One region of the Phyllobacterium sp. CCNWLW109 genome, then DNA from elsewhere that is predicted to be linked to it. Evidence: predicted binding sites of a transcription regulator. Region 1 holds the regulator's gene; the other holds the start of a gene.
The links. The regulator LexA, encoded in region 1, represses DNA repair genes until DNA is damaged. The targets are predictions, from matches to a motif close to TGTTCNNNNTGTGTTCNG.

Region 1 (15,900 bases):
CGATCGATCAGGGCCCTCGCGCCTATGTTGAGCGTATTGAAATCCGCGGCAATGAAAAGACCCGCGATTTCGTTATTCGCCGTGAATTCGATGTGAGCGAAGGCGATGCATTCAATCAGGTTCTCATTCAGCGCGCAAAGCGTCGTCTTGAGCGCCTTGAGTTCTTCCAGACCGTCAATATTTCGACTGCGCCTGGTTCGCAGCCGGATCAGGTAATTCTGGTCGTTGACGTTATTGAGAAGCCGACAGGTGAATTCTCCATCGGTGGTGGTTACACGACCGGCGGTGAAAGCCCAGGGCCTACAGTGGAAGGTTCCATCACGGAGCGCAACTTCCTTGGTCGCGGTCAGTATATTCGTCTTGGCGCCGGTGGCGGTCTCGACAATAATAGAACCTATTCGTTCTCGTTCACAGAGCCCTATTTCTTGGGACAACGCGTTTCTGCCGGCTTTGATATCTTCAAGCGCCAGTCAGGCGTCAAGGACAAGTACGACACCGATTTGACCGGCGGTACAATCCGCTTTGGTCTGCCGATCACAGAAGAGCTGACTGCAGGCGTTGCCTATAATCTTACTCGAGAAGAGTATGAGATTGACGGCGATGCCATGTATGATGATGACGGTAACCCGGATACGCCAAAGGTTTATGACCCATCCGAGATATCCAAGGCATTTGCTGATGCTGCGGAGAAAAGCCCTTGGATCAAGTCATCGGTCAGCTGGTCGCTTACCTACAATACAATTGATGATTTGAAGAACCCGCGTGATGGTATCTATGCGAAGTTCAATCAGGAATATGCCGGTATCGGCGGTGATGCCAACTTCCTGAAGACAACGGTTAAAGCCAGCTATTACAAGACATTGCTTGATGAGTTGGATGTTGTCGGCTTGGTTGGTGTAGGTGCAGGCCACATTGAAGGCTTCGGCGGCGATGATCTGCGCGTGTTCGATACGTTCAAGAACACGCAAGACATGATCCGCGGCTTTAAATATGCCGGTATCGGTCCTCGTGACGCCAATACAGACGACAAGAAGGGTAGCTTCCTTGGTGGTAATACCTACCTGAATGCAAGCGTTGAAACCCAGTTCCCGATACCTGTTATTCCAGAAAGTCTTGGTATTCGTGGTGCATTCTTCGCCGATGCTGCGACCCTGTTCGGTAGTGATTTGAAGGGTAGCGACGGTATCGACGTTGAAGGCGAAAAGATGGAATGGCGTGCATCTGTCGGCGCCAGCATCATGTGGGCATCACCATTCGGTCCGTTGCGCTTCGATTATGCCGTGCCGGTCAAGAAAGTTGATGGCGATCAGGTGCAGAATTTCAACTTCGGCATGTCGAGCAAGTTCTGATAGATTGCTGACCTCCCGGGGGGAGCAAGTTTCCCCGGGGGAGAAAGTTAGTCGATGGCCGATCCGATCTTTTATGAGTCACTGTCAAACGTAACCATTGGTCAGATCGCCGATCTGACCAATGGCGTTCTTGTGGACAGTTCTCTGGCCAACCGGCCAATTTCCCGTTTAGCCTCGCTAAATGATGCCGGTCCTGATGCACTCGTTTTCGTTGAAAGCAGAAAAAGTGCATTGGATTTGAGCGGTCTGAATGCCGCTTGTGTGCTCTGCACCGAAGAAGTCAGACCCAGCATACCAAAAAATGTCGCGATCATTGTCACGCGCCACCCACAGCAGGCATTTGCCGCTATCGGACGTGCGCTTTATCCGAATGCTGTCAATGCGCATTTGTGGAGCGGGCAAACCGGCATTTCATCGCATGCTATTGTTCATGAAACTGCTGAAATTGAAGACGGCGTAACAATTGAACCGGGTGCAATTATCGGCAGTCATGTGTCCATAGGCTCCGGCACTGTGATTGGCGCCAATGTGGTCATTGGTAATGGCTGCAAGATTGGACGCGATTGCTATGTTGCCCCAGGTAGTTCCGTTCAATATGCATTTCTCGGCAATCGGGTGCTGCTGCATCCAGGCGTGCGCATCGGACAGGATGGATTCGGCTATGTGCCGGGCAAAGCCGGTCTTGATAAAATGCCGCAACTTGGCCGCGTGATCATTCAGGACAATGTGGAAATTGGCGCAAATACGACCGTAGATCGGGGTGCTTTGGCTGATACTGTCATTGGCGAAGGCACGAAAATCGATAATTTGGTGCAGATTGCCCACAATGTGCAGATCGGCCGCCATTGCGTTATCGCGGCGCAGTGCGGTATTTCCGGCAGCGTCATTCTCGGCGATATGACGCGGCTTGGCGGCAGTGTCGGAATTAAAGATCACGTCACGATTGGGGCGAGTGTTGAGATTGCCGCGGCAAGCGGCGTTATGAATGATATTCCGGACGGTGAGAGATGGGCTGGAGCGCCTGCCCAACCGTTCAAGCAGTGGTTCCGTGAGATTGCCAGCGTTCGCGCCATGACCCGGACCAAGAAGGAGAGCAGTTCAGATGACTGATGCCATAAAAACAGAGAGCCTTGGCGTTGCGGATATCCAGAAACTTCTGGCCAATTTGCCACATCGCTATCCGTTCCTGTTGATCGACCGGATCGTTGATATTGACGCAGACAGATCAGCGACTGGGATCAAGAATGTCAGCATCAATGAGCCGCATTTTGCCGGACATTTTCCGGAACTGCCCATTATGCCTGGTGTGCTGATCATCGAAGCTATGGCCCAGACTGCGGGTGCTATTGTGTTGTTCAACAATGGTAGCGGCAAGCCTGGTCAGGTTTTCTTCATGACCATCGATAATGCCAAGTTCAGAAAGCCGGTTGTACCGGGTGACCAATTGAAATTGCGCGTCACAAAGCTCAAGCAACGCGGCAATATCCATAAATACGCCTGCGTTGCCGAGGTGGACGGATTCAAGGTCGCCGAGGCCGAAGTTGCGGCCATGGTTAGCTTCCCTGTTGAAGAGACCGGGGTTTAATGTCGAGCATTCATCCCACGTCCATCATTGAGCAGGGCGCAGAAATCGGCGAAGGCGTAACCATCGGCCCGTTTTGCCATATTGGTTCCCAAGCCGTTATTGGCGACAATGTTAGTCTTCTCAGCCATATCGTCATCATGGGGCCAACTACGCTCGGAGATGGCTCTAAAGTCTATCCCAATGCGGTGCTTGGCGGCGAGCCCCAGAATACCAAACATAAGGGTGGGCATACCACCCTTGTTATCGGCAAGAACTGCGTTATTCGCGAAGGCGTCACTATGCATCGCGGGACTGATGGGAGCCGCGGCATCACGACGATCGGCGACAATTGCATGTTTCTGGCTTATTCCCATGTCGCGCATGACTGCATCATCGGCGATAATGTTACGTTTTCAAACAATGTCATGATCGGCGGTCACGTCACTATTGGAAACAATGTGATTATTGGCGGCGGTGCGGGTATTCATCAGTTTGTACGTGTGGGCCATCACGCCTTTATTGGCGGCCTCGCGGCGTTGGCCAGCGATCTCGTGCCTTATGGCATGGCTATCGGTAATCATGCTTATCTTGGTGGTCTTAACATTATCGGGATGAAGCGCTCGGGCATGGCGCGGCCTGAAATCCATAATTTACGCCATGCCGTGCGCATGCTGTTCGATCGGTCGAAATCGATCAAAAATCGTGCCGATGATGTTCGTACCGCATTTCCGGAATCGCCTGCCGTGGCTGATCTCATCGATTTCATCAGCACCGACACAAAGCGCGCCTTCTGTACACCGCCGCTCGATTCTGCAATCGAGATCAGTGACAGTGACGTCAGCTAGAGCGAAGAAATCTCCAGAGCCGATTATTGGCCGCACCGCCATCGTAGCGGGTAATGGTTCTCTGCCGGTCGCAGTTGCAGCCAGTTTGCGAAAGCAAGGCGCTAACCCTTTGATTGTAACAATCAAAGGGGAGGCTGATCCTGAACTTTATGCCGGCGAGCATGCCGAGATATCCATTGTGGAACTTGGCGGGTTGATGAGAATCTTGAAAGCGGAGAACATCACAAATGTTGTTCTTGCTGGTGGTATTCGGCACCGGCCGGAGTTCAGTGCCGCACTTAAGCCCGGAAACGGTAATCTTGTGGCGCTCTATCGGTTTATGCGCGCTTTCAGGCTTGGAGATGATGGGTTGCTCCGGGCTGTCATCTCGACAATTGAATCCTATGGTTTTCGCGTGCTGGGAGCGCACGAAGTCGTGCCTGATATTCTCGCGCCGGCGCCGGGATGCATCACACGTAAGAAACCTACTCAGGAAGGACATGAGAACATCGAAGCCGCGCGTAAAGCAGCGATATTGATTGGTTCTCTGGATATTGGTCAGGCGGCTATTGCCGTAGGCCGGCGCGTCGTGGCGCTGGAGGGCGTCGAAGGGACGGATGCGATGCTGCAGCGTGTGGCCGACCTGCGTGAGGCAAAGCGGATAAACCGCAAAGGTGGTGTCTTGGTCAAATGTGCCAAGCCGCAACAGGAGGTTAGGGCGGATCTCCCTGCTATTGGTGTGAGCACTGTTGAAAACGCGGTGAAGGCCGGTCTCAGCGGAATTGCGGTGGAAGCTGGCCGCACCCTTATACTTTCCTACGAAGATACCCTTGCCGCTGCCAATGCGGCCGGCCTGTTTATCCAGACTTTTGAGCAGGAGAAAAGCTGATGACAGCTCGAAAAACACTGCGTCTGGCTATCATAACCGGTGAGGAGTCCGGTGATCAGTTGGGAGCCGATCTGGTCAGGGCGCTGCGCAAAAATTATGATGGAGAGATTACGCTGACCGGCGTTGGTGGCGACCATCTTTCTGAGCTTGGGCTTGATAGCCTGTTTGACCAGCACGAGATAGCGCTTGTCGGGCTTAGTGCGATCATACGCAAATTGCCTCAGTTGGTTCGCCGGATATCTCAACTTGCTGCCTCAATTGTCGCTGCAAAGCCGGATTGTCTTATCATTATCGACAGTCCCGATTTCACGCACCGCGTGGCACGCAAGGTGAGGGCCGCTGATCCATCCATCCCCATCGTTAATTACATCAGCCCATCCGTATGGGCTTGGCGTCCTGAGCGTGCGAAGGCAATGCGCTCGTACATAGATCACGTTCTGGTTATTTTGCCTTTTGAAGTACAGGCATTAAAGGATCTGGAAGGACCCCCATCCACCTATGTCGGGCATAGGCTGGTTTCCTATGCGCCGCTGCTGGAAGCAGCCGAAAAAAACCGGGCACGAAATGCGGGACTTGGCGATCGAGATATCAAGAATATCCTGATTTTGCCGGGTTCGCGAAGATCGGAAATCGCCAGTCTGATTGATGTATTCGGTGAAACGGCAGGATTGCTGGTGAGCCGGGGCAATCGCATAAATGTCACTATACCGACATTGCCCCGGGTTGAGACAATGGTTCGTGAATTAACGGCAAACTGGACGGTCCGCCCGAATATTGTTGTTGGTGAAGCCGAGAGGCTGCGCGCTTTTTCGCAAGCAGATGCAGCGCTTGCCGCGTCGGGCACGGTATCGCTTGAATTGGCGCTGGCTCGCATACCAACCGTACTTTCCTATAAGGCGGATTGGCTAGCGCGCACTTTTCTTGCGCCACGTATCAAAATATGGAGCGCCGCGCTTCCCAATATCATAGCCGATGAACCTGCTGTGCCTGAATATTTCAATATATTCGTGCGCGCAGGATCACTTGCCCGCCAAGTTGAGCAATTGCTGATGCCAGGTCTGCGGCGTGACGCTCAGCTTGAGAGTTTCGACAAGATCAGCCGATTGATGCAAACGGATCGGCCTGCCGGCGAAATTGCCGCTGAAAAAGTTCTTGAGCTTGCAAAGCGATAATTGCCGTTCATAACTCAAGAAAAAGGCGCCATCTGGCGCCTTTTTCTTTGTCTTCATTTATTTGCGATTTTCAACGCTCACATAATCACGCTGCGTTGCGCCAGTATAAAGCTGGCGCGGACGGCCAATCTTCTGAAGTGGATCTTCGATCATCTCTTTCCACTGGGCAATCCAGCCAACAGTACGTGCAACAGCAAACAGCACTGTGAACATGGTGGTGGGGAAGCCGAGCGCCTTCAATGTGATCCCGGAATAGAAATCGACGTTTGGATAGAGCTTCTTTTCGATGAAATATTCATCAGTTAGCGCAATCCGTTCAAGCTCCATTGCAACGTCGAGCAAAGGATCATCCTTGATGCCCAGTTCTGCCAGAACCTCACGGGTGGTCTGCTGCATGATCTTGGCGCGCGGGTCATAGTTCTTATAGACGCGGTGGCCAAAGCCCATCAAGCGGAACGGGTCGTTCTTATCCTTGGCGCGGGCAATATATTCAGGAATACGATCAACAGTGCCAATTTCACCAAGCATGGTCAGCGCAGCCTCGTTGGCTCCGCCATGGGCTGGACCCCAAAGGCAGGCGATGCCCGCTGCAATACAAGCAAACGGATTTGCGCCCGACGAGCCTGCAAGGCGGACTGTCGATGTCGAGGCATTCTGCTCGTGGTCAGCATGCAAAATGAAGATGCGATCCATTGCACGGGCAAGCACGGGATTTGGAACGTAATCTTCGCAAGGCACTGCAAAACACATGTGTAGGAAGTTGGTTGCGAAATCGAGATTGTTCTTCGGGTAAACGAAGGGTTGACCGATATGATATTTATAAGCCATGGCGGCCAGCGTCGGAATTTTTGCGATCATGCGGATCGATGCGACCATGCGCTGATGCGGATCGGAAATATCTGTTGAGTCGTGGTAGAAAGCCGATAGGGCGCCTACGCAGCCGACCATGACTGCCATTGGATGCGCATCGCGGCGGAAGCCGCTGAAAAAGCGCGACATTTGCTCGTGCACCATGGTGTGGCGCGTCACGCGAAAATCAAAATCAGCCTTCTGGCTCTTTGTCGGCAGTTCGCCGTAAAGCAGCAAATAGCAAGCTTCCAGAAAATCGCCATGTTCGGCGAGTTGTTCAATTGGATAGCCGCGATGAAGCAGTACACCCTCGTCGCCATCAATATAGGTAATTTGCGACTCGCAAGACGCTGTCGAGGTGAAGCCCGGATCATACGTGAATGCGCCAGTGTTCTTGTATAGAGTCCCAATGTCTACGACATCCGGTCCGATGGTCCCCTTTTTTATGGGTAAAGCGAATGCGTGACCATTGAGATCGATGTTTACGCTGTTCTCAGACATTGCCGTTCCTTTCTTGCTTTGACTTGCGCTGAACCAGCGCAAAAGCACCTTCCTCAAATGAGGTTATTTCCGTGATTTTTGCAGGCAGTGCACCGTACCCGAAAGGCATAATGTTGCAATGCAAAATTCGATGAAAAGCGCCTCACTATTGCGCTTTTAACTGATCCTCTATCCGACCGAGTGATTCATCCCGGCCCAGCACAGCCAATACGTCAAAAACTCCCGGAGACGTTGCCTTTCCCGTCAGTGCGGCACGTAGTGGCTGAGCGATCTTTCCGAGTTTCAGGCCGGTTTTTTCAGCATGAACACGAACAGCCGCATCAAGAGCTTCGGCGTTCCAATCACTAACTGCAGCCAAATCGGGCAATACGCCTCGAAGGACGGTCAAACCTTCCTCATTGAGCAGGGTGGAGGCTTTTTCGTCAAGCGGGAGCGGTCGTTCAGCAAACAGATATTTGGCACTGTCGGCAAGTTCCACAAGTGTCTTGGCGCGCTCTTTCAAGCCGGGCATGGCGGCGAGAAGCTGTGCCCTGGTTGTATCATTCAAGCGGGAAATTATGTCAGCCCCACCTTCGATCTCCGGCAAAACGTCGATCATGGCCTTTACCAGATCGGCATCGCTGGAAATTCGCATATAGTGACCGTTAATCGCCTCGAGTTTCTGAAAATCAAAGCGTGATGCGCCGCGATTAATGTCGGATATTTCGAACCATTCGATCATTTGCGCATCGGACATGATCTCGTCATCGCCGTGGCTCCAGCCTAACCGTACGAGATAGTTCCGCAGAGCTGCTGGCAAATATCCCATGGCACGATAGGCTTCAACGCCGAGCGCACCGTGGCGCTTGGAGAGTTTTGCACCGTCTGCGCCATGGATGAGCGGGATATGGCCCATGACAGGCACGGCCCAGTCCATTGCGTTATAAATAACAGTTTGCCGTGCCGCATTGGTCAAATGATCATCGCCACGGATAATGTGCGTGACGCCCATATCGTGATCGTCGACGACGACCGCATGCATATAGGTCGGGTTGCCATCCGAGCGAAGGATAATGAAATCATCAAGGTCTTTATTGGGAAAGCGCACATCGCCTTGCACCTGATCGCGCACCAAGGTTTCACCCTCTTGGGGTGCTTTGATACGAATGACAGGCTTCACGCCAGCAGGGGCTTCCTTCGGATCGCGGTCGCGCCAACGGCCATCATAGCGGGGCGGGCGGCCTTCGGCACGGGCCTTTTCACGCATTTCCTCCAGTTCGGCCTGTGATGCATAGCAATAATAGGCTTTGCCTTTGGTAACCAGTTCTTCAGCTACGTCGCGATGGCGCGGAGCACGATCAAATTGGGAGACAACCTCGCCATCCCAATCAAGACCAAGCCATTTCAATCCATCAAGTATGGCGGTTACAGCTGCTTCGGACGAACGCTCGCGATCGGTATCCTCAATGCGCAATAACATTTTCCCGCCAGTATGCTTGGCATAAAGCCAGTTAAACAGGGCTGTACGGGCGCCGCCAATGTGCAGAAAGCCGGTGGGCGAGGGAGCGAAACGGGTAACGACAGAAGATGACATAGGGTCTCCAGGGCAGTTCGGGCTATTAGTCGAACGTCCAATCGAATTGATTTGGCGTTGATGTACCATAGCGGTGCTGTCGTGCAAGGGCATTGGCAGAAATGGGGATCAATGGCCGAACCGTCAACCGACGAGAAAACGAGCGAAAGGCTTTTCTGGTTTCAATCGGAAAGTCTTGGACAGCCGCTTGTCAAAACGTCTGGCACCGGAACGATCGATCATTATGGCGTTGGCTCGAATGACCGCGTCGCCGTATTCAAACGGTCAGTCGAAGGTAAGCTGCAAGCCATTGCCCATGGAATTCCGGCGGCAATCAACGACGAGATTGCGCGAGGCGCGAAATTCTTGTTTTTGCCGGTGTTCGCTGGAACTGGAGCTATCCTTTATTTCGGCGCAAGCGGAGAGCCAAGACTAAGTCCGATGATCCTGGGAATCACGCTGCTTGTCGTATTTTATCTGCTGGCACACAACAGACCTTCGATAAGGATGGTCTGTCTCGGCTTCATGGCAATCACGGCGGGCATGGTTTGCGCAAAGCTGGAAACCAACAGAGCAGCGACGCCTATGCTTGGGTCTGAAGTGACGACCCGGGTGACGGGGCGTATTTCAGCATTGGCAAAGGATGCAAACGGAGGATGGCGGGTGATCCTTGACGTCATAGGCACCGAACGTCCTTCATTGCGTTATGGACCGGAGCGTATTGCGGTTTCTGCACGTCATTTGCCGCGAGATTTGAGCATTGGCGATGGACTCAAAGCACTGGTCCATCTGCGTCCGCAATCGGGCCCGGTTCGGCCAGCCAATTATGATTTTGCCTTTAACAATTATTATCGCGGCATTGGAGCCAACGGCTTTTTGCTGGGCCTGCCTCAAAAAGCCGATGTCGCGCCAAAGGCCGGAATAGCAGCAGCGGCATTCCTGACAATTAGCAATATTCGCCAGCAACTCACCCATCGCATATTGAAAAGCATTAAAGGGGAGCCGGGCGATATTGCGACATCGCTGGTGACAGGGCAGCGCGACGGCATAAGCGAGGAGACCAACAATGCCATGCGCCGCAGCGGCTTGTCACATATTTTGTCCATATCCGGCTTCCATATGGCATTGGTGGCTGCAATCAGCATAGGTTCGCTGCGCGCTGTATTCGCATTCTTTCCAAGTGCATCGGCCCGCTATCCCGTCAAGAAACTCGCGGCTGTCATCGCCCTGTTTGGCTCGGCATTCTATCTTCTGCTTTCAGGCGCCGACGTTGCCGCACAACGCAGCTTTGTGATGCTGGCAGTCATGTTGCTTGCAATGACCGTTGATCGCGCGGCGATATCGATGCGTAATCTCGCAATTGCCGCCTCAATTACAATTGCGGTTTCACCACATGAAATTCTCGGACCAAGTTTCCAGATGTCCTATTCAGCAACTGCTGCCCTTATAGCTTTCTATGGCTGGTGGTCACGCTACCATTTGAGACGAGGCCTACGGAAACAGACAAGTGCCAAGGCCGGCATATGGCTGTTTCCATCAAAAGCAACGGCCTATATTGGCGGCATTGCCATGACCTCGCTGGTTGCTGGCGGAGCCAGCTCGATCTTTGCTGCCTATCATTTCAATAATACCGCTCCTTTTGGCCTTGTCGGAAATGCCTTGGCGCTACCAATTGTCTCAATTCTCGTGATGCCCTTCGCAGTGCTTGGCCTGCTCGCCATGCCTTTTGACCTCGATTGGCTTCCGTTTAAAATCATGGGATGGGGCATCGAGATTGTTATCGCCATAGCAAAAGCCGTGGCGTCGCATTCACCAAGTGGAAATCTTGGGCTGATGTCCGAAACTTCGCTTATTCTTATGGCGATAGGGCTTTTGCTTCTTCTATTTCTTTCAACGTGGTTGCGCCTGCTTGCCTTGCCATTGGTAGCATTGGCAATTGGTTTGACGGGACGGGCATCCTATCCTGCGATTATGGTCTCAGAAGACGGAAAACTGGTCGCGTTAAGAACGGACGACGACCATCTGGCGATCAATAAACAAGCAGGCAGCGCCTTCAGCCTCGATAATTGGCAGTTGGGGTATAGGGCCGGGCAGATTATTAAGCCGGCAATGAAAGGCGATGTTGCAAGCGGCGTTCAGTTCGAATGTAACAATAAGCTTTGCACTGCCCGGGAGCCGGGAGGATTAATCGTTGCCTATACCGATGATGCAACAAGAACAGCAGATGCATGCCTAGAAGGGGATATCATCATTTTGGCTTTTGCCGCGAGGGCTGCAAATTGTCCAAATGCTGGAAAATTGTTGCTTTCATCGCAAATGCTGGCGCTCAAAGGCGCTGCGGAGATCAGGTTTGATGCTCCACAATCTGACTCTGTCGAAGCCGATTCCACACCAGTTGGCACCGATTTGGCAAAACAAGAGCTTTCTCAACGCCTGAATTCGGTTGATATAAAATATGCGATTGGCACGCCCAACCGCCCTTGGAATAATTACCGCATCTATTCCCGCGCCGCGCGCAATCTTGAAGAGCGGCAACTATCCAAGAAACCACCGGATACAGGCAAGAAAATGTAGTTCGGCGTTTATGGTAGTCCTAAACATTTTTCGCTAGCTGCCATTCTGTGGCTGTTCGAATGGAGCCTACGAACAAAAGCACACCGTCCAGCGAAGCGTAAACGCCATCAATATCTGCGTATCAGACCGACCAGCTTGCCCTGTACCTGAACGCGGTCCGGTCCAAAGATGCGGGTTTCATAGGCGGGGTTTGCTGCTTCGAGAGCAATGGATGCACCTTTTCGGCGAAAACGCTTCAACGTTGCTTCTTCATCATCCACGAGTGCCACAACGATTTCACCGGGGCTCGCGGTATCTCCGCGCTTGATAACAACAGTGTCGCCGTCAAAAATACCCGCTTCGATCATGGAGTCACCTTTGACCTCAAGCGCATAATGCTCACCGCTGCCGATCATATCGGGCGGGAGATTGAGCATGTGAGTCTGGTTTTGAATTGCAGCGATCGGCACACCGGCAGCGATACGTCCCATAACAGGAATGCTGATCATGTTGGCAGCAACAATATCGGCAGTGCTTGCTTGCGGGCGAGGCGGCGCAACATTTCGTCCCAAACTGCCTTCAATAACGCTCGGAGAAAATTTGCGTTGCGCGTTCAGACCCGGCGCAATCGAGTCGGGCAGGCGAAGCACTTCCAGCGCCCGTGCCCTATTTGCTAGCCGACGAATAAATCCTCGCTCCTCCAGTGCGGTAATCAGGCGATGAATGCCGGATTTGGATGCGAGATCAAGTGCGTCCTTCATTTCATCAAAAGAAGGGGGAATGCCCGTTTCCTTCAACCGTTCATGTATGAAGAGCAGAAGTTCATGTTGTTTGCGCGTCAGCATAGGGGCGATCCTTAAGTGTGGAATCGGAAAAACAAAACCAGAACAAACACTATATGTTCCAGTTGTGTTCCACAAGGATTAATATCTGGTATAAACCAGCCCTATATGCCCAATTACTCTGAAAATCAGATGGAATGACGCAAAATATGGGCCTATCCGCCTATCGGAGGACCGCTCGACTGGCGTAATGTGAGTTCCACGGGCCATAATTCATGAATATTGTCCACGGGTTCGCCATCAAGGACGCGCACGAGCATTTCAGCGATTCTCGTGGCGGCGGAGCGCATTGATGATCGTGTGGTGGTCATGGATGGAACCATGTTGCTGGCATTGAGATATGGAAAGACATCGTCATGGGTGATGAGCGATACTTGTTTGCCCAACTGATAACCCTTGTTGCGAACTGCACGTGACACGCCCAAAGCGGTCATCATTGATCCTGCAATGATTGCTGTCGGTTGCGGAGTGCATGAAAGCAGCCGTTGCGTTTCACGAAAGCCGATTTCATCAGAGAAGTAGTCGTGTACGATGAAGCGCGGGTCGATTTCGACGCCGCGTTCGCTTAGCGCTTGGCGATATCCGAGCTCGCGATGCTCAGAGAACGTAAACCCTCTTAACCCGTCAATCATGGCTATATGCCGATGTCCAAGGTCGAGGAGGTGGCTTGCGGCCTGATAGAATGCGCCCTGATTGTCGATATCCAGCCAGGCATGGGGCCTGTCTATGTTCGTACGGCCATGCAGAACAAAAGGAAAGTTTGCATCGATCAGCATGGATACGCGCTCATCGACCAAAACAGGCCCGGAGACGATGATCGCATCAACCCGTTTGCTCGAAATCAGGCGCTTATAAACCGAAATCTCGTCATTATCGACAATGGGACTGAGCAGAAAATCAATCTCGTCCCGGGAAAGGCGCTCCGCCAAACCGGCAAGAAATTCCGCGGTATGAGGCCCAAATCGCTGGCTGGAATCTGCGGGGATAACCAGGCCGATAGCACCGACACGGCCCATGGCAAGCCGCCGGGCATTTGCATTCGCACTATAGCCAAATTTCAATGCCGCTTTATTGACGCGCTCGCGCGTAGCCTCATTCACTTCCGGATAACCGTTCAGCGCGCGGCTAACGGTCGTCTGGGAGAGGTTGAGCTTTTCAGCGAGTTCTTTCAGCTTCATGCCGGACGGTCCAAAACTGTATTCCTATCTGCGTCGTTCGATGTCTTTGCCTTCGTAATATAATCATACTTCAAAGCGCTTTAAATGATCTGCACAATTTTATTTGCCTGATTAATGGCGTTCATAAACTATTTATTGACATTCGTTTTGCGTTTTGACACCTTTTATCCAAAGCGCTTTGGATAGGTTAATTTCACTATCTGATGTGCTTGAGGAGGATCGTCAACTGGGGATTGAGTGCCGTCCGGCATGGGTTGATCCATCAAATATTTCTGGGAGGATTTATGAAAAAGAGTTCAGTTTTGGCGGGCATCCTGCTTACAGCGCTGTTGTCTTCAGGTGCCTATGCAGCCAATCTTTCTATTGTTTACAGCTCGACCGGCAATGAAAATGCCGAGTTGCGCAAGCAGCTTGACCGCTTTGAAAAAGAAACGGGCAACAAGGTTTCCATTGTGGCGATGCCATCAAGCAGTTCTGACAATTTCGGTCAGTATCGCCTTTGGCTTGCAGCCGGAAACTCGGATATCGATGTCTATAAGACCGATGTGGTTTGGGCGCCTCAGCTATCAGAGCAATTTCTCGATCTGACCGAAGCGGCAAAAGGCGTGGTCGACCAGCATTTCCCGTCGATCATTGAAAGCCAGACAGTGGACGGCAAATTGGTTGCCCTGCCATTATACACAGATGCGCCAGCACTTTATTATCGCAAGGATCTACTCGAAAAGTACAAGAAGCCGGTTCCCAAGACATGGGATGAGATGGCTGCGACCGCCAAGGAAGTGCAGGATGGCGAGCGCCAAGCCGGAAACAAGGGAATGTTCGGATTTGTGTTTCAGGGAAATGCCTATGAGGGTTTAACCTGTAATGCATTGGAATGGATAAAATCATCCGGCGGCGGCCAGATTGTTGAGGCTGACGGTACGATCTCGGTCAATAATCCGGAGGCGGTTGCTGCGATTGATCGTGCCAAAGGCTGGATAGACACCATATCGCCAAAGGGTGCGCTGGCCTATAAGGAAGAAGAGTCCCGCGGGGTCTGGCAGACAGGCAATTCCGTCTTCATGAGGAATTGGCCTTACGCTTATTCATTGAGCCAAGGCGCTGACAGCGCCGTCAAAGGTAAGTTCGATGTTGCGCCGCTGCCCGTGGGAAAAGAGGGCGAGAAATCTGCCGCAACGCTGGGCGGTTGGAATGTGGCTGTTTCAAAATATTCCAAATCACCGGATGAGGCCATAAAGCTTGCTTTGTTCCTGGCAGATGAAAAGCAGCAAAAGGAAATGGCAATCAATATTTCTCATTTGCCGACCATCAAATCGCTCTACGATGACAAGGATATCGCTGCGGCGCAGCCTTTGATCCCATTGTGGAAGCCGGTTTTTGAAACGGCTGTTCCACGACCGTCTGCTCCGACAAAGGTCAAGTATAACGAAGTCTCCTCAATGTTCTGGAGTGCTGTTCACGACACATTGTCCGGAAATGGCACCGCCGCTGAAAACATTGAAGTACTTGAAGCCAAGATCGCCGAGCTTCAGGGAGGTAGCTGGTAGTTTTCTGCCAGCATAAGGGCACGGTGCGAGCGGTTGGAGGCCTCCTGACAACCCGCTCGCACCGACTGCCTGAGTTCACATCCCGATGTTTTTCCTGGGCAGGAATTCAAACATGACCTCAACAGCATTGCGATCAGATCTGTTACGCCAGCGATCCCGCTCGGCTCAGCTTTTCCTCATACCGATGATCATTGCTTTAGCAATCGTGGCTGGCTGGCCATTGATCCGAACCATCTATTTTTCCTTCACTGATGCTTCGCTCACAAATATGGGGGAAGCTAAATGGGTGGGATTCAAGAACTATCTTTCATGGGTCCAGCTGAAAAGCGGGCGCACGCTTTATTCCGGCCTGCTCGTCGATCCAGCATGGTGGAATGCAGTCTGGAACACAGTACGCTTTGCCGTCATTTCAGTGGCGCTTGAAGCCTTTTTCGGAATGATTATCGCCCTCGTGCTGAACGCCGAATTCAAGGGCAGGGGCATTGTCCGCGCAGCAATTCTTATACCTTGGGCGATACCGACTATCGTCTCTGCCCGCATGTGGGGCTGGATGCTGAACGATCAGTTCGGCATTCTCAATGACCTTTTCATGCGCCTTGGCTTTATCGACAATCCAATCGCATGGACCGCAAGTTCCGATACGGCAATGATCGCCGTGTTGATCGTGGATGTATGGAAGACCACACCTTTTATGGCGCTTCTGATCCTTGCAGGTCTGCAAATGGTTCCGAACGATGTTTACGAGGCTGCCAAGATTGACGGCGTCCATCCCGTAAAGCAGTTCTTCCGTATAACGCTCCCTCTCGTCAAACCGGCGCTGATGGTCGCAATCATCTTCCGGCTGCTTGATGCCATGCGTATTTTTGACCTGATTTATGTCCTGACGCCAAACAGTGCTCAGACGAAAACCATGTCGGTGCTGGCCCGCGAAAATCTCATTGAATTCGACAAGTTTGCCTATGGCTCGGCGCAATCGACGCTGCTTTTCGTCGTTATTGCTCTCATGACCATTGTCGCAATCTGGGTCGGCCGAGTTCGGCTGGATGGGGGAGATCGCTGATGCCCGTAGCTATCAAGAAT
Region 2 (15,900 bases), on a different contig from region 1:
GAATACCAGAGCATCGCCTTCCCGAAGAAAATCCCCAAGGTTGCGCACGCTGCTGTCCTGAAATTCGGAACCATCATTCTTCACAAGCAAAAGCCGCGCTGAATCGCGCGGCTCTGCTGGTCTCAATGCAATGTTGTCTTCCGGCAGGTCGAAATCGAAAAGATCAACACGCATGATAGATAAACAATGCCTTATTCAGCGTCGGCTGCGACGCGCATGGAAACGATTGAGTCAGGATCCTGCACTGGCTCGCCGCGCTTGATCTTGTCTACATTGTCCATGCCTTCAATGACCTGACCCCAAACCGTATACTGACGATTGAGGAAAGCAGCATCATCAAAGCAGATGAAGAATTGCGAATTGGCTGAATTCGGGTTCTGGGAACGAGCCATCGAGCAAGCGCCACGACCATGATTGGCGTTGGAGAATTCGGCCTTCAAGTCTGGCTTATCCGAACCGCCCATACCGGCACGCGATGGATTGAACGAGCTGCCGCCCTGCTTGCCGAACTTGACATCGCCGGTTTGCGCCATGAAACCGTCGATCACGCGGTGGAATACAACGCCATCATAAGCGCCTTCGCGTGCCAATTCCTTGATGCGCTCGACATGTCCAGGAGCAAGATCTGGATACAGTTCGATAACAACATTACCCTTTGTTGTTTCCAGCAGGATGGTATTTTCTGGGTCTTTATAAGCCATTTCAGGCAATCTCCTTGTTAGTAATTATTGGCCAACTGTGACCTTGAGCATCTTGTCGGGGTTATCGACAGAACCATTATCCGCCTCAGAACCCTTCTTGATTTTGTCCACGGCTTCCATGCCGCTCGTCACCTTGCCGACGACCGTGTACTGGCCATTGAGCGATGGATATTCGGTGAACATGATGAAAAACTGCGAGTTTGCGGAGTTTGGATTTTGCGAGCGGGCCATACCCACCACGCCCCGAACAAACGGCTCCTTGGAGAATTCCGCTGGAATATCCGGGCGGGTTGAACCGCCAGTACCGGCAGCTGCCTGGTTGTATCCCTTTTCGGTATTGCCATACTGAACATCACCGGTCTGGGCCATGAAACCTGGAATCACACGGTGGAACACGACATTATTATAAGCACCTTCTTTGGCGAGCGCCTTGATCTGCTCAACATGTTTTGGCGCAAGATTGGGAAGAAGCTCCACTTTGACGTCACCATCCTTGAGTTTGATCGTCATTGTGTTGGCATCGTCAGCCCAACTCGAGTTTGCAGTAGCAAAAGATAGAGACGTAACGGCAGCAACAAGCAATGCTGTGCGGAATACGGACATGAAAGACTCCAGATCAGGATTTGAATTTAGTCTTGAGCGCATCAGCGACAAGCGCGGGAACAAAGTGCCGGACGTCGCCGCCCATGGACGCAATCTGGCGGACCAATGTGGCAGTAATTGTGCGGACCGATGGATCAGCGGGTAGAAACACAGTTTGCAGTTCCGGTGCCATCTTGCCATTCATGCCAGCCATCTGCATTTCGTAGTCGAGATCAGTGCCGTCACGCAGGCCCCGCACCATCAGCGAAGCCTTGTGTTTGCGGGCAGCATCAATAAGCAGCCCATCGAATGCTACGACCTTGATCCTGGCACCATCCTTGCCCAGTACATCGAGAGCAACCTGTTTAATCAAGTCCATTCGCTCTTCAAACGAAAATAATGGTGCCTTACCCGGATGAATACCTATGGCAACGAACACTTCGTCGGCAAGTCTCAGCGATCCTTGCAAGACATCCATATGGCCATTGGTGATGGGATCGAATGATCCGGCATAGATTGCTATCGTCATGAGCGCTTACTAGCGGTTTTGCCAAGGGGTTTCAATGGCCCGAACCAATTGCCCTGAACAGGGAATGAACAAGCAGATCAGTAAGCATTCATCCCCTTTCAACTATGCGTGAACCCAAATGGTGAAACCATTTCATAGTTACTGCGTTGTTAACCATGAAATGAACTGTAATGATCCCGAAGGGAAGACCAATGTTTATTCTTCTGAGTATTGCCATGATGATTGCAATGGTAGTGTCCGCTATCATTATGATTGTTGAAGAAAACAAAAAGCGGGAAGCTCCGTTAAGAACCTCCCGCTTTGGTGTTTATCACGTACGCGATAACTAGGTTGTCGCCTATTATTCTTCGTTGGCACCCTGATCTGACGTTGGTGTAACCACTTCTTCTCCGACCGTCCCCTCGTCCTCAATGTCTTCGGACTCGGTTTCAGAGATACGCTCCACTGAAACGACCTTTTCACCATCGGCAGTATTGAAAATGGTGACGCCCTTTGTGGACCGTCCGGCAATTCGAATGCCGTTTACGGGGACCCGAATGAGCTGACCGCGATCGGAAACCAGCAAGATTTGATCCGCTGCTGCGATCGGGAACAAAGCTACCAGCTTACCAATTTCATCCGTCTTTGACGTATCGGTGGCGCGAATCCCCTTGCCTCCGCGGCCCGAAACGCGGAACTCATAAGATGATGAGCGCTTGCCATATCCAAACTCACTGACCGTCAACACTGTCTGTTCACGATCGCGAAGTTCTGCATAGCGTTCAGCCGAAAGGCTAGTCAGTTCAGTTGCCTCTTCGCCGACCAGTGCGATTTCCTCAACATCATCAGCACCTTGCGCCCGGCGCTCCGCTGCCGCCTGCTTCAGGTAAGTCGAACGCTCTGCCGGACTTGCATCCACATGGCCAAGAATTGCCATGGAAATGATCTTGTCTCCCGGTGCGAGGGTAATACCGCGCACACCAATGGAGTTGCGACCGACAAACACACGAACATCGGTTACCGGGAAGCGTATGCACTGTCCGCCAGCAGCTGTCAGCAGCACGTCATCAAACTCGTTGCATGTATCGACGCTGAGAATTTCATCGCCTTCTTCTTCCAACTTCATCGCAATTTTACCGTTGCGATTGACCTGAACAAAGTCTGACAACTTGTTGCGACGAACCGTGCCGCGTGTCGTCGCGAACATGACATCGAGATTTGCCCAGCTGGCTTCATCCTCGGGCAGTGGCATGATCGTCGTAATGCGCTCGCCCTGTTCGAGCGGCAGCATATTGATCAGGGCCTTGCCGCGCGATTGCGGCGTGCCAATTGGCAAGCGCCAGACCTTTTCCTTATAGACAATGCCGCGTGACGAGAAGAACAGCATAGGCGTGTGCGTATTGGCGACGAAAAGCCGTGTTACAAAATCTTCGTCCTTCATCGAAACACCGGAGCGGCCTTTGCCACCACGACGCTGGGCGCGATAGGTGGCGAGTGGCACGCGCTTGATATATCCGGCGTGACTTACCGTAACCACCATATCTTCGCGGGCGATAAGGTCTTCATCATCCATATCTGCGCCGCCCTCCGTCAGCACAGAGCGACGGGGCGTTCCAAACTCATCACGAATGGCGATAAGTTCGTCCTTGACGATGCCCATGATGCGGGTACGTGAGGCGAGAATTTCAAGATAATCGGCGATTTCAACACCGATCTTATTCAATTCATCAGCGATTTCATCGCGTCCGAGAGCTGTCAGCCTCTGCAAGCGCAGATCAAGAATGGCTCGGGCCTGCTCTTCTGACAGATTATATGTGCTGTCATCATTCAACTTGTGACGAGGATCGGCGATCAATGTGATCAAAGGCGCAACATCATTGGCTGGCCAACGACGCTCCATCAACTGATCGCGTGCAGTCGCTGGATCTGGAGCTTTCCGGATGAGCGCGATGATTTCGTCAATATTCGCCACAGCAATGGCAAGACCAACCAATACGTGTGCACGGTCGCGAGCCTTGCGCAGCAGGAATTTAGTACGGCGGCTGACCACTTCCTCGCGGAAGCTGACAAAAGCGCGCAATATATCGAGCAGGTTCAAAAGCCCGGGCTTGCCGCCATTCAATGCCACCATATTGGCACCAAACGAGGATTGCAGTGGGGTAAAGCGGTAAAGCTGGTTCACGATGACATCGGCAACCGCGTCACGCTTCAACTCAACCACAACGCGATAGCCGTCACGATCCGACTCATCCCGGATGTCCGAGATGCCTTCAATCCGCTTTTCACGGACAAGATCGGCCATCTTCTCGATCATCGTCGCCTTGTTCACCTGAAAAGGCACTTCGGTAATGATGATCGCTTCGCGATCGCCGCGCATGCTCTCGATGGCAACCTTGCCGCGCATCAAGATAGAACCACGCCCGGTGCTATAGGCCGATATGATACCGGAGCGGCCGAGGATCAAACCGCCAGTCGGGAAATCTGGACCGGGGATATATTCCATCATTTCCGGCAGGTCGATTGCCGGATTGTCGATCAAGGCAACGCAACCATTGATGACTTCAGTCAGATTGTGCGGGGGTATGTTTGTCGCCATGCCAACGGCAATACCGCCGGAGCCATTGACGAGCAGATTGGGGAAGCGCGCCGGCAGAACCGTTGGCTCTTGCTCGCGGCCATCATAATTGTCCTGGAAGTCGACAGTTTCTTTGTCGATATCGGAGAGCAAAGACTCCGTAACTTTTTCAAGACGGCATTCGGTATATCGCATCGCAGCCGGGCTATCACCATCGATGGAACCGAAGTTTCCTTGCCCATCCACGAGCGGGTCGCGCAGCGACCAATCCTGCGCCATGCGCACAAGCGCATCATAAATCGAAGCATCGCCATGAGGATGGTATTTACCCATCACTTCACCGACAACACCGGCGGACTTACGATAAGACCTGTTCCAGGAGAGGCCCATTTCATTCATCGCATGAAGAATACGGCGATGAACAGGCTTCAAGCCGTCGCGCACATCAGGTAGCGCACGGCTGACGATCACGCTCATTGCATAATCGAGATAGGAACGCTGCATCTCCTCGATGATGGAAATGGCTTCAATACCGGAGCCAGGTCCGGTCTTGTCGTCTTCTGGGCCAGGAGGTGGAGTTAAATCAGACACGAGGCACTCATCTTTCGAATAGAATCAATCTTTGATCTTATAGCGGCTTTCCAAACCAAATGCCAATTAACACGTCGGTAATGCACAGATGAAAACCCTTTAAAATCAAGAACATAAAATGGAGTTTCTCATGCAGTGAAAAAGTTGCATAAGGATTTTCATCTTTATCGACGCTGAACAGCAAATCCGGTAAGTTAAGGCGGGGACAGCCATGGGCTTGCATGGCATTAATCAGAAAAGAAAAGCAAAATCGTGGCATTATATGACACAATTCTAAATGCGCTCGTTACCCTCATGGTAACGATTGATCCGCCGGGGCTTGCTCCGCTTTTCCTCGCCCTTACTCAGGGCATGAACAGGAAGGAACGCGGCCAGGTTGCGTTGCGCGCCAGCCTTACAGCGTTCATTGTACTCACGGTTTTTGCAATTGCAGGCGCGCAAATATTGGCGCTTTTCGGCATAACGCTCGGAGCTTTCCGCATTGCCGGTGGCCTGCTCTTGTTCTGGATTGCCTTTGAAATGATTTTCGAAAAACGTCAGGATCGCAAGGAAAAGAGCGCCGCCGTCGCAATCACCAAGGATCACATTCGAAATATTGCAGCCTTTCCTTTGGCAATACCACTTATTGCAGGCCCCGGAGCCATATCGGCAACGATCCTGTTGGCCGGAACGATGGCCACTCCAGCTTCGCGTATCGCCCTTATTGGCGTTATTCTCGTATGTATTGCCTCGGCTTATCTCGTCTTTTTCGTTGCGGAACGTGTTGATCGTTTTTTGGGAGAAACGGGACGTTCGATCCTGACACGCTTGCTGGGCGTGATCCTTGCCGCGCTGGCAGTGCAGTTCGTTGCAGATGGCATCAAGACGTTCATTACGACCTGATCAAATAGCCCGAGCCAACCACTATAGCGGCTTGTCTTCTTCCGCAGCTTCCCGCTGAGTGATCAGGCGGGCACTGCGTGCGCCGGTGAACGATATCCATAGCCAGCTTAATGCAACGGCGAGCCGGTTGCGCACGCCTATCAAAAAATAGATGTGCGCCAGTCCCCACAACCACCATGCGGGGTAGCCCTTCAACTTTATGAATCCGAAATCTGTCACCGCAGCCCGCTTGCCTATCGTTGCCAGATCGCCTGAATGTCGATACCGGAAAGGCTTCGTCGCAGTATCGCCAGCAAGGCGCGCCTTGATGATTTTCGCAACATGCGCACCTTGTTGCTTAGCCGCAGGTGCTATTCCCGGAACAGTGCCCTTATCGCCATTTGCCACCGTTGCGGTGTCGCCAATGACAAAAATTTCGGGGTGACCTGGTGCGGTCAGGTCAGGATTAACGGCAAGGCGCCCTGCCCGGTCTGCCTGCGCATTCAACCATTTGGCGGCTGGCGACGCCTGAACGCCTGCTGCCCAGATGATTGTTTTTGCGCGCAGGGAATGTCCTGCAAATTCGACGCCGTCTGCATGACATTCGGTTACCGGATTGCCGACATGCACGACAACGCCGAGCTTCTCGAGCGCCCGTTGCGCATAGGCAGAAAGATCCTCGTTAAATGCGCCGAGAACACGCGGACCGCCTTCGATAAGCACCACGCGGGCTGTGGCTGGATCAATTACGCGAAAATCACCCTTCAATGTATCACGTGACAAGTCAGCCAAGGTTCCGGCAATTTCCACTCCGGTTGGTCCGCCGCCTATGATTACGAACGTGAGAAGTTCCTGGCGCTTTGCCGGGTCAGGTTCGCGTTCAGCTTTTTCGAATGCCGTGAGAATACGCCGGCGGATCATCGTCGCATCTTCGAGCGTCTTCAATCCAGGAGCATAGGGTTCCCAGTCATCGTGACCAAAATATGCGTGCCGCGCACCAGTAGCCAAGACGAGCGTGTCATAGGCAATCACCTCGCCGTCGAGCGTCGAAACAGTTTTTGAGGCGGTATCAACCCCATCGACTGTTCCCAGCAGTGTCTTCACATTCTTGAATTTGCGCAAAAGATGCCGGATCGGCCAGGCAATTTCGGAGGTCGCCAGCGTTGAGGTTGCGACTTGATAAAGCAGCGGCTGAAACAGGTGGTGATTGCGCTGATCGATCAGCGTCACATCGATATCGACATTGCGAAGGTTTTGAACTGTGACCAGACCACCAAAACCTGCGCCGACGATCACGAGGCGATGACGAGATGCAACTGGTGTTTCGACTTGTGTCATAACCGGGCTCCGATGCACTATCGCGACTGGTCTAACAGACCAGCCTTTCCACGACAATTGCGTCAAACGCCGGACAGCAATGCGTTATGTATTGGTCCCAGTGAGCCGCTTCAGGCTGCCACTGTTGGCTTGACCTGCATGTGCTTATCGAAAAGGGACGCACCAATATTGCGAGCAGTATTGAAATGTTGAAGCGGGTCTCGCGAATCTGCCTCCATCAGCCGTGTCGATGATATGACACGAGCCCCGCAATAATCGAAAATCCCGTGATCGATCTGTCTTTCCATAGCGATATCATAGCCATGTTTCTCATAAGTCCTCGCGTCTGCGCCACCTATGCCGACGAGATGGATTTGAAGATCGCCAAGCTTTTTCGACAGCTTCCCTTCGAAATTGTCGTCATATGCCCAACCATTCGAGAAAACACGGTCGATCCAGCCCTTGAGCAAGCCCGGCATTGACCACCAATAGACCGGAAATACGAGTACCAAGCTGTCTGCCCGGTCTATCCGTGCTTGCTCGGCCGCTACATCCGGCGGCGTCTTGGCACGTCGTTTGTGGGAAGCAATATCTGCCTGGCTAAATCGCGGATCAAAACCCTCTGCAGCAAGGTCTGCGATCTCAAATGTATGGGAGCCGCTCTGCGACAGGCCTTCGCCAATCTTTAACGCGATGCTGTTGGTCAGTGATTTGGATTCTGGGTGCGATGTAACAATGAGCGCATGCATGTCGATAACTCCATGATTAGAGATTGTGGAACCGGCCGAAACCTTATATACTTTTAGTAAGTTACTTTTGGTATATAGTGATGTCAAGCTCAGTTTCAAAAAACTCCTCATCTCAAACATCTCCCCGCCAGCGTCTTTCCCGCGAGGCGCGCCAGCGGCAATTACTGGATGTTTCATGGAAATTAATTCGTGACGAAGGTACGGAAGCTTTGACGCTTGGTCGCCTGGCTGAGTTGTCAGGTGTTACAAAGCCCGTTGTCTATGACCATTTCGGCACAAGGCCAGGACTTCTCGCGGCCCTTTTCAAAGAGTTCGATGCGCGTCAGACCGTTATAATGGATGCGGCGCTTGAGCGTGCCGCACCCAATCTTACCGACGTCGCCAAAGTGATCGCCTCGTCTTATGTTGATTGCGTTCTTACACAGGGACGCGAAATTCCCGGCATCACTGCCGCATTAAAAGGCTCGCCGGAACTTGATAAGATAAAGCACGACTTCGAGGCCGTGTTCATAGAAAAGTGCAGGCATCTGTTAAATGCGTTTACCGGCGCAGAAGGTGTTTCATCGGCTGGGCTGTGGGGAATGCTCGGAGCTGCAGAAGGCTTGTCAAATGCTGCAGTAAACGAGGATATCGCTCCTGCTCAGGCAAAAGATGAGCTCTATGAAATCATTATTTCAATGGTGAAGCGCTCCGGAAACTAGGAGCAGTTGTTTTCTCATCTAAAAACAAACATCGGGCAGTCTTGGACTACCCGATGCCTGCATAATAATGAGAATACGATCAAGTCCGGTCTTTTGAACTCAACTCAGAACGGGATTTCATCATCGAGATCGCGTGAGAAATTACCGCCGCTCGAGCTTGAGGATCCGCCTGCATTGGACCGGCCAAAGTCGGAGCCGCCACGATCGTCGCTCATCTGTCCGCGCCCGGAATTGCTCTCGAAGGACCGACCGCCGCCAGCTCCCGCACCTTCTCCGCGTGAATCCAGCATCTGTAGTTCACCACGGAATTTTTGCAGTACGACTTCGGTGGAATAACGATCATTGCCCGTCTGGTCCTGCCATTTACGGGTCTGAAGCGCGCCTTCCAGATAAACCTTCATACCCTTCTTAAGGTACTGCTCGGCAACTTTTGCGAGATTGTCATTGAAAATGACGACGCTGTGCCACTCGGTCTTTTCCTTGCGTTCGCCGCTATTCTTGTCGCGCCAGCTTTCCGAGGTCGCAATACGTAGATTCACGACGGGATCGCCTGAACCGAGCCGCCGGACTTCTGGATCAGCGCCAAGATTTCCTACCAAAATGACCTTGTTGACACTGCCTGCCATGTTCAAAACTCCACAAATTCCAATTTTAAATTTTGCCTATCATACAGAAGCCATGGACGTGGCGGGCAATTGATTGCCACTATCCACAATATACACCTCATATCGGCATCGTCTGCTGCGATCACTCTCCTGCCAGATTTGTCAGGAGACATTTTTTGATCATGCAGCCGACTATCTCAGCTCAAAGCGTCCTTTTACAATCAATTCGCAGCCGTATACATCCGGATATGGCGAAGGCCGCTGTCAATATTATTTGTTCTTTCTTTGTTCTAACACTTGCTCTAATAATGTCAACATGGCTATGGTGATTCAGGATGGTTGATAAAGTCCGGCCTCGTAAATTATCCATGAAGCACTAGATAAAGGGAACTGTTCTCTTAAAGAACAATTCCCCATAACAGCATGCCCTCTTAAAGGCGAACCGACATGAGCGATCAGAAGTACATTTCCATTCGCGGCGCGCGCGAACATAATTTGAAAAATATCGATCTTGATTTGCCGCGCGACAAGCTGATTGTCATGACCGGCCTTTCGGGTTCGGGCAAGTCTTCGCTCGCCTTCGATACGATCTATGCAGAAGGCCAAAGACGCTATGTCGAAAGCCTGTCGGCCTATGCCCGGCAGTTTCTGGAGATGATGCAGAAACCAGACGTGGATCAAATTGACGGTCTTTCTCCGGCAATTTCGATTGAGCAAAAGACAACCAGCCGCAACCCCCGCTCAACTGTGGGTACAGTCACCGAGATTTACGACTATTTGCGCCTGCTTTATGCGCGTGTCGGTGTCCCTTATTCACCGGCAACAGGCTTGCCTATCGAAAGCCAGACCGTCAGCCAAATGGTGGATCGTGTCATGGCGCTCGAGGAAGGCGCCCGTCTATTCATCCTTGCGCCCATAGTACGCGGGCGTAAGGGGGAGTATCGCAAGGAGCTTGCGGATCTGCAGAAACGCGGTTTTCAGCGCGTGAAGGTCGATGGTATTTTTTATGAAATTGCCGATGTTCCGGCACTCGATAAGAAGTACAAGCATGATATCGACGTTGTGGTTGACCGCATCGTCGTCCGACCTGATATTTCCGCACGTCTTGCCGATAGCCTCGAGACCTGCCTGAAGCTTGCAGATGGTATCGCTGTCGCAGAATTTGCGGATAAGCCGCTGCCTGCTGATGAAACCTCAAGTGAATCAGCCAATAAATCCAAGAACGAAACACATGAACGCATCATGTTTTCGGAAAAATTCGCCTGTCCTGTTTCGGGCTTCACCATTTCGGAGATTGAACCGCGCCTTTTCTCGTTCAATAATCCCTTCGGTGCCTGCCCGACCTGCGATGGCCTGGGTACTCAAAAGGCGATTGATCCGACGATGATCATTCCTGACGAGGCCCTGACGCTTAAGAATGGTGCAATTGCGCCTTGGGCAAAATCGAGTTCTCCTTATTACAGCCAAACATTGCAGGCGCTGGGCGAAGCCTACGGTTTCAAGCTCGCAGATCGCTGGCGTGATTTGAATGAAGAGGCGCGCGAAGCCATACTTTACGGCACTGGCAGCCGTGAAATTGCCTTCTCCTATGATGATGGTTTGCGATCATATCGCACAACAAAATCTTTCGAGGGTGTCATTCCCAATTTGGAACGCCGCTGGAAAGAGACGGATTCAGCATGGTCGCGCGAAGAGATCGAACGTTTCATGTCTGGCACGCCCTGCCCCGCTTGCAAGGGTTACCGCCTGAAACCCGAGGCTCTCGCGGTAAAAATTGGCGGTCTGCATATCGGCCAGATTACTGAAAAATCCATTCGTCATGCGGATGCCTGGTTCAGCGATATTGATAAAAGCTTCAATGAGAAACAGACAGAAATCGCTGCGCGCATTCTTAAGGAAATTCGCGAGCGTCTGCGCTTCCTGAATGATGTCGGCCTGGACTACCTGGCGCTTTCACGCAATTCGGGCACTCTTTCCGGTGGTGAAAGCCAGCGTATCCGCCTTGCATCGCAGATCGGTTCCGGTCTGACTGGTGTTCTCTATGTTCTGGACGAGCCATCCATTGGCCTGCATCAACGCGACAATGAGCAGTTGCTGAAGACTTTGCGTCATCTGCGGGATCTCGGAAATACGGTTATCGTTGTGGAGCACGACGAGGATGCGATTTTGACCGCAGATTATGTCGTCGATATCGGTCCGGCCGCCGGTATTCACGGTGGTCAGATAATCGCCGAAGGCAGTCCAGCGGACATTATGGCCAGCCCGAAATCCTTGACGGGCAAATATTTGTCAGGCGAAATCGAGGTGGCCGTGCCGGCAGAACGCCGCAAGGTCAATAAGAAACGGATTAAAGTTGTCGGCGCGCGTGGCAATAATCTGAAAAATGTCTCGGCAGAAATTCCGCTTGGCACTTTCACCGCTGTAACCGGCGTGTCGGGTGGCGGAAAATCCACCTTCCTTATCGAGACATTATTCAAGGCCGCCTCACGCCGGATCATGGGCTCCCGCGAGCATCCTGCGGAGCACGACCATATTGATGGTCTGGAATTCCTCGACAAAGTCATCGATATCGATCAATCGCCAATCGGACGTACACCCCGGTCCAATCCGGCAACTTATACGGGTGCGTTTACTCCAATCCGTGACTGGTTTGCGGGTTTGCCTGAAGCCAAGGCGCGTGGCTATCAGCCGGGTCGTTTTTCGTTCAACGTCAAAGGCGGGCGCTGTGAAGCCTGTCAGGGCGATGGCGTCATCAAGATTGAGATGCACTTCCTGCCGGATGTCTATGTCACGTGCGACGTATGCCATGGCAAGCGCTATAATCGCGAAACGCTGGAAGTTCTGTTCAAGGGCAAATCAATCGCTGATGTGCTCGATATGACTGTTGAAGAGGGCGCGGAGTTTTTCGCCGCCGTTCCTGCCGTTCGCGATAAGTTGCAAACATTGGCGAAGGTCGGCCTCGGTTATATTCATGTCGGGCAACAGGCAAACACGCTTTCCGGCGGTGAGGCGCAACGAATCAAACTCGCCAAGGAACTGTCCCGCAAGGCAACTGGCAGAACGCTTTATATTCTTGATGAGCCGACAACAGGCTTGCATTTCCATGATGTAGCCAAGCTTCTTGAAGTTTTGCATGAGCTTGTGGATCAAGGCAATACGGTGGTCGTGATCGAGCATAATCTCGAAGTCATCAAGACCGCTGATTGGGTGATCGATCTTGGTCCGGAAGGCGGCGACGGCGGCGGTGAAATCGTAGCGGTTGGTCGTCCTGAGGATATTGTCGATGTCGAGCGTTCTTATACGGGTCAATTCCTGAAGGAGCTTTTGCGGCGCCGTCCGGGACATAGGGTGCAAGCAGCGGCGGAATAGCTGCTTGCAGAGATGTCGTGGCGTTGGTCTGGATACGGTCAGGGAGGAAACTATGACTGCAGGAACTATTCGGGCGGGCATCGGCGGCTGGATATTTGAACCTTGGCGCGGGACCTTCTACCCGGAAGGTCTTTCAAAGGCCAAGGAGCTTAATTATGCAGGACAGCATCTCCAGACGATAGAAATCAACAGCACCTATTACGGCACGCAAAAACCGGAGACCTTCGCCAAATGGGCTGGCCAGGTGCCGGATGGTTTCATTTTCTCCGTTAAAGGAAATCGTTTTGTCACCAATCGAAAGGTGCTGGCGGAGGCTGGAGAGTCCATGGAGCGATTTATCAAATCGGGACTTGCAGAACTTGGTGACCGTTTAGGACCGCTTATCTGGCAGTTTGCGCCGACAAAAAAGTTTGATATTGAGGATTTCGGCGCTTTTCTCGACCTCCTTCCCCGAAAGGAAGCGGGCTTGCATTTGCGGCACGCGGTTGAAGTGCGCAATCCATCTTTTATCGATCCTGATTTTATTGCCTTGGCACGCAAGAAGAACGTGGCCATCGTCTATGCCGAGCATTTTGAATATCCGGAGATCGCTGATGTGACGTCCGATTTTGTCTATGCACGACTTCAAAAAGGCGATGATAATATTGAAACGGCTTATTCAACTGACGCATTGGACAAGTGGGCTGAGCGAGCGCAATTATGGGCCAAAGGTGGGGTGCCGGATGATCTTCCCTTGGCTGCTCCCAACGAGAAGACGCAGAAGCATCCTCGTGATGTGTTCGTTTACTTCATCCACGAAGGCAAAGTGCGCGCTCCGCAGGCAGCGCAAGCGCTCACAAGGCGAATCCAGTAAGTCGCCGCCCCTGCCCGGCCTAATAATGTTGCAATTCGCCTAATTTTTAGGCTGCGCAACGGTCTGATTTGTGCATTCATGGTTCAATTCATCGACGGGAAATAAAATTCCCTCTGCCAAAGCGGCATTAAAATTGCCATTTCAAGAATATTCTTCAAAAGCGATGGAATTGGCACGCTTCATGCTTTTATGATGGGCAAGCGGGCATAGGCCCGCCGGTTATATAGGGAGATCGATCTCTGATGAAGAAAATCGAAGCCATCATCAAGCCGTTCAAGCTGGACGAGGTGAAAGAAGCACTGCAGGAAGTGGGGCTTCAAGGCATCACGGTCACCGAAGCCAAGGGCTTTGGCCGTCAAAAGGGTCACACGGAATTGTATCGTGGCGCGGAATATGTCGTCGACTTTTTGCCCAAGGTTAAAGTGGAAATCGTTCTCGGCGATGAATCTGTCGAAGCCGCAATAGAGGCAATTCGCAAGGCTGCGCAGACCGGGCGCATCGGCGACGGAAAAATCTTCGTTTCGAATATCGAGGAAGTCGTTCGCATTCGTACTGGTGAATCCGGTATCGACGCCATCTGATCCAACTGTTGCCGGCGATGAATCCGGTACCCAATCATCGTGCTTAATAAGGAAAATTGGTATGACGACTGCAAATGATATTCTCAAGCAGATCAAAGACAACGACGTAAAGTTCCTTGATCTTCGCTTCACAGATCCCAAGGGCAAGCTGCAGCATGTGACAATGGACGTTGCTGAAGTTGATGAGGATATGTTCGCCGATGGCGTTATGTTCGACGGCTCGTCCATCGCCGGTTGGAAAGCCATCAATGAATCGGACATGGTGCTGATGCCAGATACCGAAACGGTTCACATGGATCCGTTCTTTGCTCAGTCAACCATGGTTATTCTTTGTGATATCCTTGATCCGGTTTCTGGCGAATCCTACAATCGTGATCCGCGCGGCACTGCCAAGAAGGCTGAAGCCTATATGAAGGCCGAAGGCGTTGGCGATACAATTTTTGTTGGCCCAGAAGCGGAATTCTTCGTCTTTGACGATGTGAAGTACAAGGCTGACCCGTATAATACAGGTTTCAAGCTGGATTCAACGGAACTGCCGTCAAATGATGACACAGACTATGAGACCGGCAACCTCGGTCACCGTCCGCGTGTCAAGGGCGGCTACTTCCCGGTTCCTCCGATTGACAGCGCACAGGACATGCGCTCGGAAATGCTTACGGTTTTGACGGAAATGGGCGTGCGCGTCGAAAAGCACCACCACGAAGTGGCAGCGGCTCAACACGAACTCGGCATCAAGTTCGATCACCTGACACGCAATGCCGACAAGATGCTCATTTACAAGTATGTCGTTCATCAGGTTGCCAATGCCTATGGCAAGACGGCTACCTTCATGCCAAAGCCGATCTTCGGCGATAATGGCTCGGGCATGCACGTGCACATGTCGATCTGGAAAGATGGCAAGCCGACATTCGCTGGCAATGAATATGCGGGCCTGTCAGAAAACTGCCTGTTCTTCATTGGCGGCATTATCAAGCACGCCAAGGCAATCAATGCCTTCACCAACCCGTCGACCAACTCCTACAAGCGTCTGGTGCCGGGTTATGAAGCTCCGGTCCTGCTGGCATATTCTGCGCGCAACCGCTCGGCTTCATGCCGTATTCCATTCGGCTCTTCGCCAAAGTCGAAGCGCGTTGAGATCCGCTTCCCTGATCCAACAGCAAATCCATATCTCGGTTTTGCTGCCATGCTGATGGCCGGTCTGGATGGCATCAAGAACAAGATTCATCCTGGTCAGCCAATGGACAAGGATCTTTATGATCTTCCAGCAAAGGAACTCAAAAAGATCCCGACTGTCTGCGGTTCGCTGCGTGAAGCGCTCCAGAGCCTCGACAAGGATCGCTCCTTCCTCAAGGCAGGCGGCGTATTTGACGACGATCAGATCGACTCCTTCATCGAGCTGAAAATGGCTGAAGTGATGCGTTACGAAATGACCCCGCATCCGGTCGAATATGACATGTACTATTCGGTCTGATAGCGACCTCTGCATACGAAAAACCCCGGCTCACGCCGGGGTTTTTTATTGAGTCAAATCGGGCAAAATGCCTATACCGAAACCGCTTGCAATATTTGCACGGCGGCCTGCATTTCACGCTTGCGTATATCACGGCGAATAGCGGCTTCGGCATCTTCGCCCCACTGCTCTGATGTCCAGTCCTCCTCCAGATGGGCAAGTTCCCAAGCCTCGTCGCCGGAGATTTCACCTTTGGCTACCGCTAGCGCCAAAATGGCCGAACCCGTTAGGGTTGTGATCGTATGGAGCGCCGCAATCGCAAAGGGATCGGTAAAAGCTCCAAGGTGAACACCAAAAGCGCCAAGCGCTTCGCGTGGCTGCTCCACATGGATCACACCTTCGGCCAAGATAAAACGCGCATTAAGCACAGCCGCCGCCCAGTCGATAATCGGATCCC

Region 2: the regulator LexA is predicted to act here: its motif matches at 9,466-9,483, upstream of uvrA (excinuclease ABC subunit UvrA).

The regions. Positions count from the first base shown of each region.
Region 1 covers NZ_JBBCBK010000004.1:886,118-902,017, forward strand. Annotated here, with positions in the region: gene bamA (outer membrane protein assembly factor BamA) at 1-1,349, shown strand, start outside; gene lpxD (UDP-3-O-(3-hydroxymyristoyl)glucosamine N-acyltransferase) at 1,404-2,459, shown strand; gene fabZ (3-hydroxyacyl-ACP dehydratase FabZ) at 2,452-2,934, shown strand; gene lpxA (acyl-ACP--UDP-N-acetylglucosamine O-acyltransferase) at 2,934-3,758, shown strand; gene V9K92_RS19720 (LpxI family protein) at 3,739-4,626, shown strand; gene lpxB (lipid-A-disaccharide synthase) at 4,623-5,798, shown strand; gene gltA (citrate synthase) at 5,856-7,148, opposite strand; gene gltX (glutamate--tRNA ligase) at 7,294-8,721, opposite strand; gene V9K92_RS19740 (ComEC/Rec2 family competence protein) at 8,833-11,274, shown strand; gene lexA (transcriptional repressor LexA) at 11,382-12,098, opposite strand; gene V9K92_RS19750 (substrate-binding domain-containing protein) at 12,251-13,273, opposite strand; gene V9K92_RS19755 (ABC transporter substrate-binding protein) at 13,558-14,820, shown strand; gene V9K92_RS19760 (carbohydrate ABC transporter permease) at 14,933-15,880, shown strand; gene V9K92_RS19765 (ABC transporter permease subunit) at 15,880-15,900, shown strand, end outside.
Region 2 covers NZ_JBBCBK010000006.1:32,904-48,803, forward strand. Annotated here, with positions in the region: gene queA (tRNA preQ1(34) S-adenosylmethionine ribosyltransferase-isomerase QueA) at 1-174, opposite strand, end outside; gene V9K92_RS21875 (peptidylprolyl isomerase) at 192-701, opposite strand; gene V9K92_RS21880 (peptidylprolyl isomerase) at 726-1,304, opposite strand; gene coaD (pantetheine-phosphate adenylyltransferase) at 1,318-1,812, opposite strand; gene gyrA (DNA gyrase subunit A) at 2,153-4,870, opposite strand; gene V9K92_RS21895 (MarC family protein) at 5,210-5,839, shown strand; gene V9K92_RS21900 (NAD(P)/FAD-dependent oxidoreductase) at 5,861-7,156, opposite strand; gene V9K92_RS21905 (NAD(P)H-dependent oxidoreductase) at 7,267-7,884, opposite strand; gene V9K92_RS21910 (TetR/AcrR family transcriptional regulator) at 7,965-8,585, shown strand; gene V9K92_RS21915 (single-stranded DNA-binding protein) at 8,690-9,211, opposite strand; gene uvrA (excinuclease ABC subunit UvrA) at 9,638-12,559, shown strand; gene V9K92_RS21925 (DUF72 domain-containing protein) at 12,612-13,412, shown strand; gene V9K92_RS21930 (P-II family nitrogen regulator) at 13,655-13,993, shown strand; gene glnA (type I glutamate--ammonia ligase) at 14,055-15,464, shown strand; gene V9K92_RS21940 (ATP12 family chaperone protein) at 15,536-15,900, opposite strand, start outside.